DNA from 4 places in the Synechococcus sp. CBW1006 genome. Region 1 is predicted to be linked to each of the others. Evidence: predicted binding sites of a transcription regulator. Region 1 holds the regulator's gene; each other region holds the start of a gene.
The links. The regulator NtcA, encoded in region 1, controls nitrogen genes in cyanobacteria. The targets are predictions, from matches to a motif close to GTANCNNNNGNTAC.

Region 1 (3,204 bases):
CTGGGCGCTATTCAGCGAGCCATGGGGTTGAACGGACGCTCACGGAACAGAGAATGGCGCCATTGATCCTCATGGACTGCCAGGCCATGAGGACCGCAGAGCAGCAGGATGACGGGCTCTTCATTGCCCGGGCTACCAGTCGGTTCAGACCCTGGCCAGGGTGACCCGCTCGGGCTGATCCTGATACTTTCCGGCACGATCCTGGTAGGTGGTGTCGCAGGGATCGCCTTCGAAAAACAGCAGTTGACAGATACCTTCGTTGGCATAGATGCGGCAATCTGCGCCGGAAGAATTGCTGAATTCAAGCGTGAGATGGCCCTCCCACCCCGCTTCAGCGGGTGTGGTGTTGACGATGATGCCAAGCCGGGCGTAAGTGCTCTTTCCCAGGCAAATTACCGTGATGTTGGGCGGCACCCTCAGCTTCTCCATCGCAACGCCAAGGCCATAGGAATGGGCCGGCAGAATGAAAAAGGCGCCATCGATGTCCTCATGCAGGGGGGCCGGCTCCAGATTGGCTGGATTGAACCGCTTCGGGTTCATTACCGTGCCGGGGACATGGCGAAAGATCAGAAACTCCTGCGACGACAGACGCAGGTCGTAGCCATAGGAGGAACAACCAAAGCTGAGCACCGGCGCGCTGGAGGTCTCGGGTTCGAGATGCCTCACCAGATGGCCCTCAAAGGGCTGGATCATGCCGGCATCGGCCCGCTCCTTGATCCAGCGGTCGTTCTTGAGCATCAGCCGCGGCGCAGTTGGGTGACCTGATCGGCCATGGCCATCAGAGCGGCGGGCATCGCCGGGCCCGTCAGGATGACATCCAGCTGAGCCGGCCGCTGTTCCAGCACCTCGGTGACATCCAGAAGAGACAGATAACCCAGCTCGATCGCCAGCCCCAGTTCATCAAGCACCATCAGATCCACGGCGCCCGCCAGCAGCTGCTGGCGGCTGAAATCCCACACCTCCCGGACAGCCGCCAGGGCAGGGTCCTGCTCGGCTTCAGCCTGCAGGGGAGCCGCAAGGCAGGCGGGCACCGCCGGCCGCAGCCACTGCAGGCGGCCGCAAAGCCAGAGACTGCGGCCCAGCCCCTGATCCACGCCACCTTTGAGAAACTGACTCACCAGGACGCGACTGCCCAGACCCGCCGTGCGCAGGGCCTGGCTGAACACGGCGCCGAAGCTGCCGCGGAAAGGGGCTGTGTGCACCTGAAGCAGCCCTTCGGCCTGAGGCACGGGCCGAAGGGGCACTACAGCGCGAGTCGCTGGGCGGACAGGGTCAGTTCGCTGCTCAGGCCGGGCCTCCAGCCGCTGACCCCGAACAGAGATGTCACCCCGCTGGGAGGGGCGATGGCTGCCCTGGGGGCTGGCAAGACTGGCGGTCATGGACATCCCGGAGGGCGATGGGGCCGGGCGAGCGGATCATTCCGGCCGACCTGGACAGGGACCGAAGCGATGGGATCGGACGCTGCGCTGAAACCTGAATGTAGCGGCATCTGCGCCCTGGACAAGCCACACACACCATCCCTGGTGGGAACAGACGGTTTCGCAGAAACGGCGGCACAGGCTGCGACAGGCGTCAACAGCCGCACAGGCCCAGAGCGCCAGGGGCTGGCGAGCGGGAGCGGAAGCGGAGGCCCTGACAGCAACCGTGTTGGTTGCTACAAGAAAGAGCAGGGTCGCTCCGTAGCTTCCCAGTTCCTGCCCCGCCGTCATGGTCGGCGCTACTCGCGGCTTCAGCCGTTACGCCCCCCCTCCCCCCAGCGGCTCCGCTGGCACCGGGTCGGGTGTGTCCGGCGGAGCCGGAGCCACCCTTCTCGAAGTGATGCGCGGTCTCGGCGGCAGCAGCGTCGAGACCGTGGAGCGTGGCAAAACCATTTTCTTTCCCGGAGATCCGGCCGAACGGGTCTATCTGCTGCGTCGCGGCGCCGTGCGGTTATCGCGGGTCTACGAATCCGGTGAAGAAATCACCGTGGCACTGCTGCGGGAAAACAGTCTGTTCGGTGTGCTGTCGCTGCTCACCGGGCAGCGATCCGATCGCTTTTATCACGCCATCGCCTTCACCCGCGTGGAGATGGTGACCGCTCCCGCCACCTCGGTCCGCCAGGCCATTGAGCGCGATGCCAGCGTCGGGCTATTGCTGCTGCAGGGCTTGTCCTCCCGCATCCTGCAGACCGAAACCATGATCGAAACCCTCACCCACCGGGACATGTCCTCCCGGCTGGTGAGCTTTCTGCTTGTGCTCTGCCGCGATTTCGGTGTGCCCAGTCAGGAGGGGATCACGATCGACCTGCGCCTCTCCCACCAGGCGATCGCCGAGGCGATCGGCTCCACCCGGGTGACGATCACGAGGCTGCTGGGCGACCTGCGCAACGACGGGCTGGTGCAGGTGGATCGCAAGAAGATCACGGTCTTCGACCCGATCGCCCTGGCCAAACGCTTCAGCTGACCGCCTCCACTCCAACCAGGTCAGCTGAGCAGATTGCGGTAGCGATCCAGCCAGCCCCGCGGCACCGCACCGAAACGCTCTGCCAGACGCTCCACCATCGGTAGATAGTCGCGCGCCATCTCCCGCTGAAAGCCCAAGGGGGGTTCCCGGCCGCCGGCGGCCACGTTGACGGCCGGCGGCAGACGCAGTCGCTCGTTCAAAGGGGGCGCGGCCAGAAAGTCGAACAGGTCGTCGGCGAAGGCTGCAGGATCACTGATGAGCTGTTCGAAAAAGCAGCAGTGCAACTGAGCGGGCTGGAACACCGCCTCGACGGTCTCGATGGTGCGGAGGTAGTTGGAACGGCTCACGGCGCCGGGCATGCGGGCCTGCTCCAGCAGAGCGGCAATGTCGGCCTCACCGTCGAACTGGCCCTTGCGGACCCGGTTGCGGATCGCCGACCAGACCCTCAGCACGGGATCGCGCATCACGAACACCAGCCTCAGCTCCGGTGCCAGACGCTGCATCCGCTCCCACACCGGCCGCTCCAGGGTGGCGTAGGCGGGGGTGATCTCGCCGACCCGCTTGCCCTGGCGACGTCCCTGACCAAACAGGCGGCAATACCAGGCATCACTGCGCGGCAGGAACCAGTAGCGGCCGAACCAGCGGGGATCGCGGGCGAAACGCTTCAGGTCCCAGAACCTGGCGCGTCGCCGCTCATCGGCGTCGAACACGCCGAAGCGGATCTGGGGCTTGTCAAAGTAGTGGAGCTCCTTGACCGGCGTG
Region 2 (3,204 bases), 280 kb from region 1:
TCCAGGCCGGAAGAAAGGCAAGATCGTTATGCAGAAGGAAACTGTCTGGCGCCCCTCCCACCGCCACATTGAACTTGCGGGGCAGGTTGCGGGGACCATCCGGAGCGAAGAGCCGCTCCTGAATCGCGCTCACCAGTGGTCGTGTATCGAAAACCTCCTCGGGATCAATGCCGGCCAGTGGATTGCCGGTGATGTTGCGGGGATTGTCGTGGCCGGATTGACGGCTGGTGAGGCCCACCCGCTCCATCGCCGCCAGCAGCGGGGCCATGTCTTCGAACAACAACCCCCGCAGCTGCAGGTTCTGGCGGGTGGTGATGTCGGCGCTGCCATGCTCGCCGCAGCGATCCACGGCTTCGGCCAGCACCTCCAACTGCTCCGCCTGAATCACACCATTGCGCAGCCGCAGCCGCAGCATGAAGCGCCCCGGCGTAACCGGCCGGAAAAAGATGCCCAGCCACTTGAGATGAATGGTGAGGGTGGCCTCATCCAGGGATTCCCACCCCTGTAGAGCGAGATCTGCAAGCTGGGGCTCCAGATCGAGGCCACAGAAGTCGGCTTTGGCCTGCTCGAGTTTACTGAGCTTGGGCTCAGCTGACAGATCGGTTACGGGAGGGGTCTGCATAAAGAAGTAGCGCGCCCATACGGCGCCGGAACAGGAAGCGGCGGAGGGATGACGTGACCTCGAAAGCCCCACCACGCCGGCATCCAGCAGAGCGGTGGGGCCGGCGAGCGCCAATGAGGGATACGCAGCCGGCAAGAGTAGTCGGAGACGGCAGCCGAAACAGCAGCGCCAGTACCCGAATCACGCGATCGCCACATCCTGAGGCGGAAGCTTCAGGGCTCGTGTCACTACCGCTACGGAATCTCGCCGCGCCCCCATCCCAGCTCCCAGACCAGGCTGGCCCGGGACACTCCCTGAATCCGACCCGCCGAGACTCAGCGTTCGCCGAGGGTCTGCCAGAGCGTCGCCTGATGGGCAATCACCGGCGCCGGAGCCGACCGGGAAGCCGCTCCCGAGGAGCGCGGCAGCGAAGCCAGCAGCTGAACAGCGAGCGAGCCCACCACGAACATGCCAAGGAAGGCGAGGGCCACCCCCAGGGGCGAGGCCTGGGCGCGGGTGACCTGCAGCGGCGCAGCCATGGCAGCAACCAAGCTGATGAATGGCGTCAGTATGAGCGGCCCGAATCCTGGAGAGGCGCCGCCTCCGAGAGGCCTGCGAAGGGGGCGGCCGCCTGGGAGGCCCTCAGATCCAGAACGCTCCAGCCATGCAGGACACCGAGCAACAGTCCAAAGGAAGCGGCGAGACGCACAGGAACAGGGGACGTTCGGGTGACTCTCTCGGCCCACGACGCGCCTCGATGCAATGGTTGGTACCGAACCGATCGACCTGATCGCCCCCTCGCCTCTTCAGGAAAGAATCAGTATCGCTTGATACTTCTTCGCAGTGATGGGCTGACACCGTGCGCTTGGGCCCCGTGCGGCTCAGGCCACAACCCGCACAGTTCCGCATTCAGCTGTGGAAAATACTGGTGCTGGTGGATTCAGTGCCGACCGTCCATGTTGATGCCAGCCACCTCGAATCCCGCGCCAGATCCCACGACCACCCTGGAAGCCGCAGCAGCATTTGCCAGACAGCCCAGTGGTGAACGCCAGCGATTCAAGCTCTATCTCAAGAAAATCGGCAGCGGTGAGCACACCAGCCAGGGCCTCAGCCGCAGCGAAGCGCGGGATGCTCTGGAGCTGATGCTGCGGGGCCTGGCCAGTCCAGCCCAGATCGGTGCCTTCCTGATCGCCCACCGGATTCGACGACCGGAGACCCAGGAACTCGCCGGCATGCTGGATCTCTACAGGGACCTCGGCCCCGCCCTCCACACCACCGAGCGAGCGGTCAGCTTCGGCATGCCCTTTGATGGCCGCACCCGCACAGCGCCGATCTACCCGCTGACCAGCCTGGTGCTGGCTGCCGCCGGCCTGCCGGTGGTGCTGCAGGGCGGAAGCCGGATGCCGGTCAAATACGGGGTGACGGCCATGGAACTGTTCGCCTCCCTGGGCCTCGATCTGCTGCACCTGCCGCTGGCCACCGTTCAGGAGGGGCTCACTCAGCAGCGGTTGGCCCTGATCCATCAGCCCGATCATTTCCCCCTGGCGGAGCGGCTCACCGAGATTCGGGAAGATCTGGGGAAGCGCCCACCCGTCGCCAGCCTCGAACTGCTCTGGACCGCCCACCGCGGTCCCCATCTCCTGGTGAGCGGCTTCGTGCATCCCCCCACCGAATCGCGGGCATGGAAAGCACTGGATCTGGCGGGAGAGGAGGAGGTGATCACCGTGAAAGGCCTGGAAGGCAGCACAGACCTGCCGATCAGCCGGGCCTGCATCACCGCCCGTGCGCGGGGTGACCAGATCGTACGGATGATCCTCCATCCCCGTGACCATGGCTGCTACGACAACGATGTGCCCTGGCTCGAGCTGGACAGCTGGAGCCAACAGGCGCTGGCGGCCCTGGGCGGACAGGGCCCGCTGACAACGGCTCTGATCTGGAATGCAGGCGTCTATCTCTCTCTGGCGGGGGTGCAGGCCGATCTCGAGCGTGGCCTGGCCATGGCCCGGAACCTGGTGAACAGCGGCGCCGGTCTGACCCAGCTGCAGCGTCTGATCCAGTGGAGGGCCGATGCGTCCTGACCAGGCCAGTCAGGGCAGCCATTGCTTTGATTTTGAGCACGACTTCGTCGGCAACTGGCGCTGCATCCCTCTCTGTGTGAGGCGCAAACTTGATCTGGCCGGCATCAAACTTCGCCTCAGCCACTGGCTGGCGATGCCCGAAGCGGAGCGGCAGGAGCTGGTGCTCTGGGGCGACGATGCCGAGGCACTCCGGGCCCTGGCCACCCATCTGAAGCAGCGCACCCGGGACCTGCCGGATGGCGAAGCCACAGACCTGCCGATCGCCAGCCAGGAACCCTGGCAGCAGGGAGGTGAACCGCCCGTGGCGGCAACGACGGCCGCCGCCGAACTGGGATACAGCCTCAGCCCGGAGTGCTGGCTTGCCCTGTCAGAACTGGAGCGCTTCGCCCTCTGCAAGCTGGCCCGCCCCGGGCACGACCATCACAACCTGGCGGCTGCGCTGGCGGAAGTCTTCCCCTGAAGCTGCTCGCGACTGCGCCGCCGCACACACACCGCCGCTGCCTTGAGTTCAGGCTGCTTCGAGAT
Region 3 (3,204 bases), 650 kb from region 1:
TGGACATGGCCATGCTCATGGGCACAGCCACGATCATGGCCACAGCCATGCCGCTGCTCACAGCCATGACGGCTGATCCCGCCGCCGCTGCCCTGGCCCGCCTGCGGCTGTACCAGTTGGTCAGCCCGGCCTTGCCGGTGGGCGCTTTCAGCTACTCGGAAGGCCTGGAGGTTCTGGTACAGCAGGGCAATCTGGCCGATGCCGCCGCCGTGCGGACCTGGCTGGAGGCCGAGCTGCGCTTCGGCACGGTGCGCCTGGAGGCGGCAGCTCTGTCCAGCCTGATGCAGATGGAGGACTCCGCTGCGCTGCTCCGGCTGGATGGCTGGCTGCTGGCGATGCGGGAAGCCCGCGAGATGCGGGCCCAGCAGCGCCAGATGGGTCAGTCGCTGCTGCAGCTGCTGCGGGCGCTTGAATTCGTGGTGCCCGCTGAGGATCTCGCCTGGCCCGCCGCCTTCGCCCAGGCCGGTCGGGTGCTGGAAATCGGAGCTGCGGAGCTCACGGAGGCCTATCTCTACGGCTGGGTCGCCAACCAGCTCAGTGCCGCGGTGCGGCTGGTGCCTTTGGGCTCCACCGATGCCCAGCGGCTGCAACTGGCCCTGGCACCCCTGATTGCCTCTGAGGCCGCCAGCCTGGCCGCAACGGACCCCCAGACTCTCTGGAGTGGCGGGGTGGGCGCTGCTCTGGCCCAGTTGCGCCATGCTGAGCTCTACTCGAGGCTGTTCCGGAGCTGATGAGCAAGCTGCGGGTTGGAGTGGCAGGCCCGGTGGGATCGGGCAAGACGGCGCTGGTGGAGGTGCTTTGCCGCCGCCTGCGCCAACGGCTGGAACTGGCGGTGGTGACCAACGACATCTATACCCAGGAGGATGCCCAGTTCCTCACCCAGGCGGGGGCCTTGCCGCCGGAACGGATCCGGGGTGTCGAAACGGGAGGTTGTCCCCACACCGCCATCCGGGAAGACTGTTCGATCAACCGGGCGGCGGTTCAGGAGCTGGAGCAGCGCTTTCCTGATCTCGATCTGGTGCTGGTGGAGAGCGGCGGCGACAATCTGGCCGCCAGTTTCAGCCCGGAACTGGTGGATCTGTGCATCTATGTGATCGATGTGGCCGCTGGAGACAAGATTCCGCGCAAGGGCGGACCCGGCATCACTCGCTCCGATCTGCTGGTGATCAACAAGATTGATCTGGCTCCCCATGTGGGGGCCAGTCTGGCGGTGATGGAGCGCGACACGTTGCGCATGCGTGGGGAGAGGCCCTGGTGTTTCACCAACCTCCACAGCGGTGAGGGCGTGGATCGGGTCGAAGGATTTCTGCTGCAGCAGTTGCCCGGCCTGGCTTGAGCTGCGTCCGGCTGTGGATGCGCGCTTGATGGGCGGTTGAACAAACAGTAGCGGCGGCTACAAAGTTTGGAATGCCCACCTACTTACCGTCCGACAACCGCTGCGAGGCGGACAACAACAAGCGCATTTTTCCGGAGAGCTCTCTATGAAGCCATTCGCGATGCAGAAATCGTCCCTGCGTCTGATTGGTGGCGCCACCGCATTGGCCACTGCCTTCAGCCTGGCAGCCTGCGGCGGTGGCGGCGGCGGTGAGTCCGCCTCCGGCGACTTTGATGGCGAAGTGAAGGTCGGGATCCTCCATTCCCGTTCCGGCACCATGGCCATTTCCGAGAACACGGTGGCCGAAGCCGAGTTGATGGCGATCGACGAAATCAATAAGGAAGGCGGCGTCAAGATTGGGGATAAGAGGCTCAAGATCGTCCCGATCGAAGAAGATGGCGCCTCCGATTGGCCCACCTTTGCCGAGAAGGCGAAGAAATTGATCGATCAGGATCAGGTGGCCGTGGTGTTCGGAGGTTGGACCTCCGCCAGTCGCAAGGCGATGTTGCCGGTCTTCGAAGCCAAGGACCACTTCCTCTTCTACCCGATTCAGTACGAAGGGCAGGAGTGCTCCGCGAATATCTTCTACAGCGGCGCAGCTCCCAACCAGCAGGCCGAGCCTGCGGTGGAGTGGCTGCTGAAGAACAAAGGCAAGGATTTCTTCCTGGTGGGCTCGGATTACGTCTATCCGCGCACGGCCAACACCATCATGAAGGAGCAGCTCAAGACCCTGGGCGGCAATGTGGTGGGCGAAGACTATCTGCCCCTGGGCAACACCGAGGTGGCTCCGATCATCGCCAAGATCAAGCAGGCTCTGCCCAATGGCGGTGTGATCGTCAACACCCTGAACGGCGACAGCAACGTGGCCTTCTTCAAGCAGATGAAGGCTGCAGGCATCACCCCCGCCAACGGCTACTCGATCATGAGCTTCTCGATCGCCGAGGAGGAGGTCGCAGCGATCGGTCCTGAGTATCTGGAGGGCACCTACGCCGCCTGGAACTTCTTCCAGAGCCTCGATACCCCTGGATCCAAGAAGTTCACCGAGGCCTTCAAGGCCAAGTACGGCGACAACCGGGTCACCAATGACCCGGCTGAATCCGCTTACATGATGGTCTACCTCTGGGCCAAGGCTGCCGAGAAGGCCGGCACGGTCGATAACAAGGAAGTCCGTAAGGCCTTGATCGGCGTCAGCTTTGATGCTCCTCAGGGAACGGTGACGGTGCAGCCCAACCACCACACCGAGAAGCGCGTGCTGATCGGTGAAGTCCAGAAAGACGGCATGTTCAAGATCCTCGAGGACAAGGGCTTCGTCAAGCCCGTGGCCTGGAACCAGTTCGTGCCGGAAACCAAGGGCTACACCTGCGACTGGACCCGTACCGACGTGGAGAACCCCGGCAAGTTCAAGATGTGATCGAGCTGGATCCGGGCGGCAAGCCTGGATCCCTCGTTCGGGATTCGGCCACCGGACTCCGTCGCGGTTGCTGCTTTCACGAGGGGGAGTGCGCTCCCCCTCTTTTTGTACCCGGCGATGACACTTCTCTACGACACTCTCTTCAACGGCCTGGCAATCGGCTCGGTGCTGGTGCTCGCCGCCCTCGGGCTGGCGGTGGTCTTCGGTCTGATGGGCGTCATCAACATGGCCCATGGCGAGTTGATGATGCTTGGCGCTTACAGCACCTTCGTGGTGCAGAACCTTTGCAAGAATGGTCCCCTCGAAGCGCTGTTCCCGATCTACATCCTGATCGCCATTCCCGTGGCGTTTCTGGTGAGTGGTCTGGCGGGCCTGTTGCTCGAGAAGACGGTGATCCGCCGCCTCTACGGCCGGCCCC
Region 4 (3,204 bases), 870 kb from region 1:
AGACGGGAACCATCACGGTGGTGCCCGCGATCGTCAGGGCGCGATGGTCCGATGGACCGGCTCCACCGCGGCGCCCCTGGTTGCCGGCCACGGCGGGGTCGACCAGCCCCTGCACCTGCAGCTCCGTCACGAAACGCCCGAGGCTCTGGCTGGCCAGAGCCGGCTTGGAGGCATCAGCCATGGGTCTGGGCCTCAGCGGAAGCGACCTGCACCGTGGCGCCTGACGGAGCGTGGCTGTCCTGAGCTGCTCCTGGGATCAGCATCGGGTCCACCTGGGTGGCCGGCGTTGCGTTGATCCGCAGCCCCAGCAGATCGGGACGGCTGTAGTGCCCCACACTGTCCATCATGCGTTTGCGTTTGGTGATCAGGGCGGTGTCGAGCGTGGCGATCGCCAGCCCTTCACCCTCCGGCAGTGGGCCGGCCAGATAGCGGCCTTCCGGGCTGATCACCGCGGTGTGGCAGCCCCCCTGGAAGGCACGATGCAGGGAAGGATCGGGAGTGATCACGGCATGGTCGGCCGGATCCAGCCAGGCGGTGGACGACACCACGAAGCAACCAGCCTCCAGGGCGTGATGCCGCAGGGTCACGGCGGTCTGCTCGGAGAAGATCGGACCCACGAGCGATCCGGGAAACTGGGCGCAGTGGATTTCCTCCCCCTGGGTCATCAGGGCGAAGCGGGCCAGGGGGTTGTAGTGCTCCCAGCAGGCCAGGGCACCGATGCGGCCCAGGGCGGTCGGCACCACCTGCAACCCGGCGCCATCCCCCTGCCCCCAGACCATGCGTTCGTGGTAGGTGGGGGTGATCTTGCGGCGCTTCAGCACAATCGTGCCAGAGGCATCAATCAGCAGTTGGGTGTTGTAGAGGCTGCCGCCATCCCGTTCGTTCACCCCCAGGAGCACATGCAGGTTGTGCTGGCTGGCGGCTGAGCAGATCTGGCTGATCTCCGGTCCGGGAATCACCACGGCCTGCTCATAAAGGCGCAGATGGGAAGCACCCATCAGCACGGCCGGCTCCACGAAGGAGAAATAGGGGTAATAGGGAAGAAATGTCTCCGGAAAGACGATCAACTCAACCCCTGCCGCAGCCGCCTGCTCCATGGCCGCGAGCACCCGGGCCACGGACCCCTCAAGGTTGAACAGAACCGGACGAATCTGCGCCGCCGCAACGGTGATCGTGCTGACCATGGGAGACATCCGAAAGGTCTGAAACAGAGATCTCAGAGGGTCCAGGTGTCGAGGATGAAGGCCCCCTCCTTGCGGTGCATCAAGACAATGTCAAGCACATCAAGGGGGTTGATGGGGGTGATGCCTGGGATCAGCGCCCCTTCGCCGTGGCCGTACAGAGCCTGGAGGGCAAAGCGGCAGGCGTAGACTTTGCCACCCTGGCCCATGAACTTCTGGATCCGGGCATTGAAGTTGAGATGGCCATCAAAGGCCGCATCACCCAGCTTGGGGAATCCCCGTTGAACCCCCAGCGTGACTCCCGGGCCATACAGAAGAATCGAGGTTTCGAAGCCCTTGGTGATCAACCGGCTGGCCTGAAGAAGATTGACCAGGCCGATCGAACCTTCGAAGGCGACGGTGTGAAAGGTCACCAGGGCTTTTTCCCCGGGCTCCGCTTGGACATCAGGAAAGACTTTCTCTTCGTAATCAACGAGAAAATCGCCCGGCTGGTTGGCGGGACGGGTGACTTCGGGCATGGGGTGAGGTTGTCTGGTGGCGGAATCCAGGGCGAACCCTGCCACGTGTTTCGTTTTGTTTTATGTGGCCGATGCGACCGAATCCCTGGAGGTCGCAACCCGGCTGAGCCCGTCCAGAGGTTGCAATGGCTACCGGCCCCTGGGTCGCCAGCAGGGAAACTGGGATCTCCTCTTGATTAGTCACCCTTGCAGCCCTCGGCTCCTCTGCCGCCCAGGCATCCCGTCGTGGTGGTCGGGGGCGGCCAGTCCGGCCTGTCGGCAGCAGCCTGCCTCCAGCGGCGTGGTATCCGGCCCCTGGTGCTGGAACAGCACCAGGTCGGCCACGCCTGGGAACGGCAGCGTTGGGATTCCTTCTGCCTGGTCACCCCGAACTGGCAGTGCCGGCTGCCGGACTTTCCCTACGACGGGAAGGATCCGGAAGGCTTCATGGTGCGTGACGACATCGTGGCCTACGTGCGCCGATTTGCCGCAGCCATTGCTGCAGATGTGCGTGAGGGAGTGAGTGTGCAGCGCCTCTGCTGGCGTGACGGCACCTACACGCTCACCACCAATGCCGGTGAGATCGAAGTGGAGCACGTGATTGTCGCCACCGGTGGCTACCACAAGCCAAAGCGCCATCCCCAGGCGGAGCGGCTGCCCAGCTCCGTCGTCCAGCTGGATGCTCGCGATTATCGCAATCCTGACCAACTGCCGGCCGGACCCGTGCTGGTGGTCGGCAGCGGCCAGTCTGGCTGTCAGATCGCTGAGGATCTGTTTCTTGCCGGCCGCCGAGTGCATCTGAGTGTGGGCTCAGCACCGCGCTCACCGCGCCGCTATCGCGGCAAGGACGTGGTCGACTGGCTGGATCGCATGGGCTATTACGCCATGCCGATTGATCAGCACCCCGAGCCCAGGCTGGTGCGCCACAAGACCAATCACTACCTCACTGGCCGAGACGGGGGACGGGACATTGACCTGCGACGTCATGCCCGCAATGGCATGGTGCTGCATGGTCGACTGCTCGGTTTCGCTGACGGACAGATCGACTTTTCCAGCGATCTGGCTGCGAATCTGGATCAGGCTGATGCGGTGTATTGCCGTATCCGTGACAGCATCGATGCCTACATTCAACGGGAAGGGATTGAGGCTCCTGAGGAAGCGCCCTACCAGCCCTGCTGGCACCCGCCAGCAGCAGGCGCAGACAGCGTGGCTCTCCACCAGGAGCCCCTCGCTGCGGTGATCTGGTGCACGGGATATGCGGCCGATTTTCGCTGGATCGATCTGCCGGTCTTCAATGGCGCTGGCTATCCGGCCCATGATCGCGGAGTGACTCACAGTCCGGGGTTGTATTTCATCGGCCTTCCCTGGCTGCAGACCTGGGGTTCGGCCCGCTTCAGCGGCGTTGCGGACGACGCCGAGCATCTCGCGGAGACCATCCGTCTGCGCATGCAGCTCACGGATGCCCGCCACGAGCGTCAGGAGTGCACGGCTCTGCTGGGGTCATAGTCCTGCAGTCAATCCTGGAA

Region 2: H8F26_RS04115 (anthranilate phosphoribosyltransferase family protein) is a predicted target of NtcA. The motif match lies at 1,422-1,435, and genes of this name have one in related genera.
Region 3: urtA (urea ABC transporter substrate-binding protein) is a predicted target of NtcA. The motif match lies at 1,384-1,397, and genes of this name have one in related genera.
Region 4: H8F26_RS06920 (MSMEG_0569 family flavin-dependent oxidoreductase) is a predicted target of NtcA. The motif match lies at 1,819-1,832, and genes of this name have one in related genera.

The regions. Positions count from the first base shown of each region.
Region 1 covers NZ_CP060396.1:586,390-589,593, forward strand. The annotation lists gene dcd (dCTP deaminase) at 145-738, opposite strand; gene H8F26_RS02795 (cob(I)yrinic acid a,c-diamide adenosyltransferase) at 738-1,379, opposite strand; gene ntcA (global nitrogen regulator NtcA) at 1,708-2,442, shown strand; gene H8F26_RS02805 (sulfotransferase) at 2,463-3,204, opposite strand, start outside.
Region 2 covers NZ_CP060396.1:869,293-872,496, forward strand. The annotation lists gene H8F26_RS04105 (ferredoxin--nitrite reductase) at 1-622, opposite strand, end outside; gene H8F26_RS04110 (hypothetical protein) at 937-1,140, opposite strand; gene H8F26_RS04115 (anthranilate phosphoribosyltransferase family protein) at 1,564-2,679, shown strand; gene H8F26_RS04120 (nitrate reductase associated protein) at 2,669-3,139, shown strand; gene H8F26_RS04125 (molybdopterin oxidoreductase family protein) at 3,100-3,204, opposite strand, start outside.
Region 3 covers NZ_CP060396.1:1,238,632-1,241,835, forward strand. The annotation lists gene H8F26_RS05920 (urease accessory protein UreE) at 1-76, shown strand, start outside; gene H8F26_RS05925 (urease accessory protein UreF) at 36-731, shown strand; gene ureG (urease accessory protein UreG) at 728-1,336, shown strand; gene urtA (urea ABC transporter substrate-binding protein) at 1,497-2,786, shown strand; gene H8F26_RS05940 (urea ABC transporter permease subunit UrtB) at 2,904-3,204, shown strand, end outside.
Region 4 covers NZ_CP060396.1:1,459,121-1,462,324, forward strand. The annotation lists gene H8F26_RS06905 (MSMEG_0568 family radical SAM protein) at 1-181, opposite strand, end outside; gene H8F26_RS06910 (Nit6803 family nitrilase) at 174-1,184, opposite strand; gene H8F26_RS06915 (MSMEG_0572/Sll0783 family nitrogen starvation response protein) at 1,217-1,699, opposite strand; gene H8F26_RS06920 (MSMEG_0569 family flavin-dependent oxidoreductase) at 1,886-3,184, shown strand.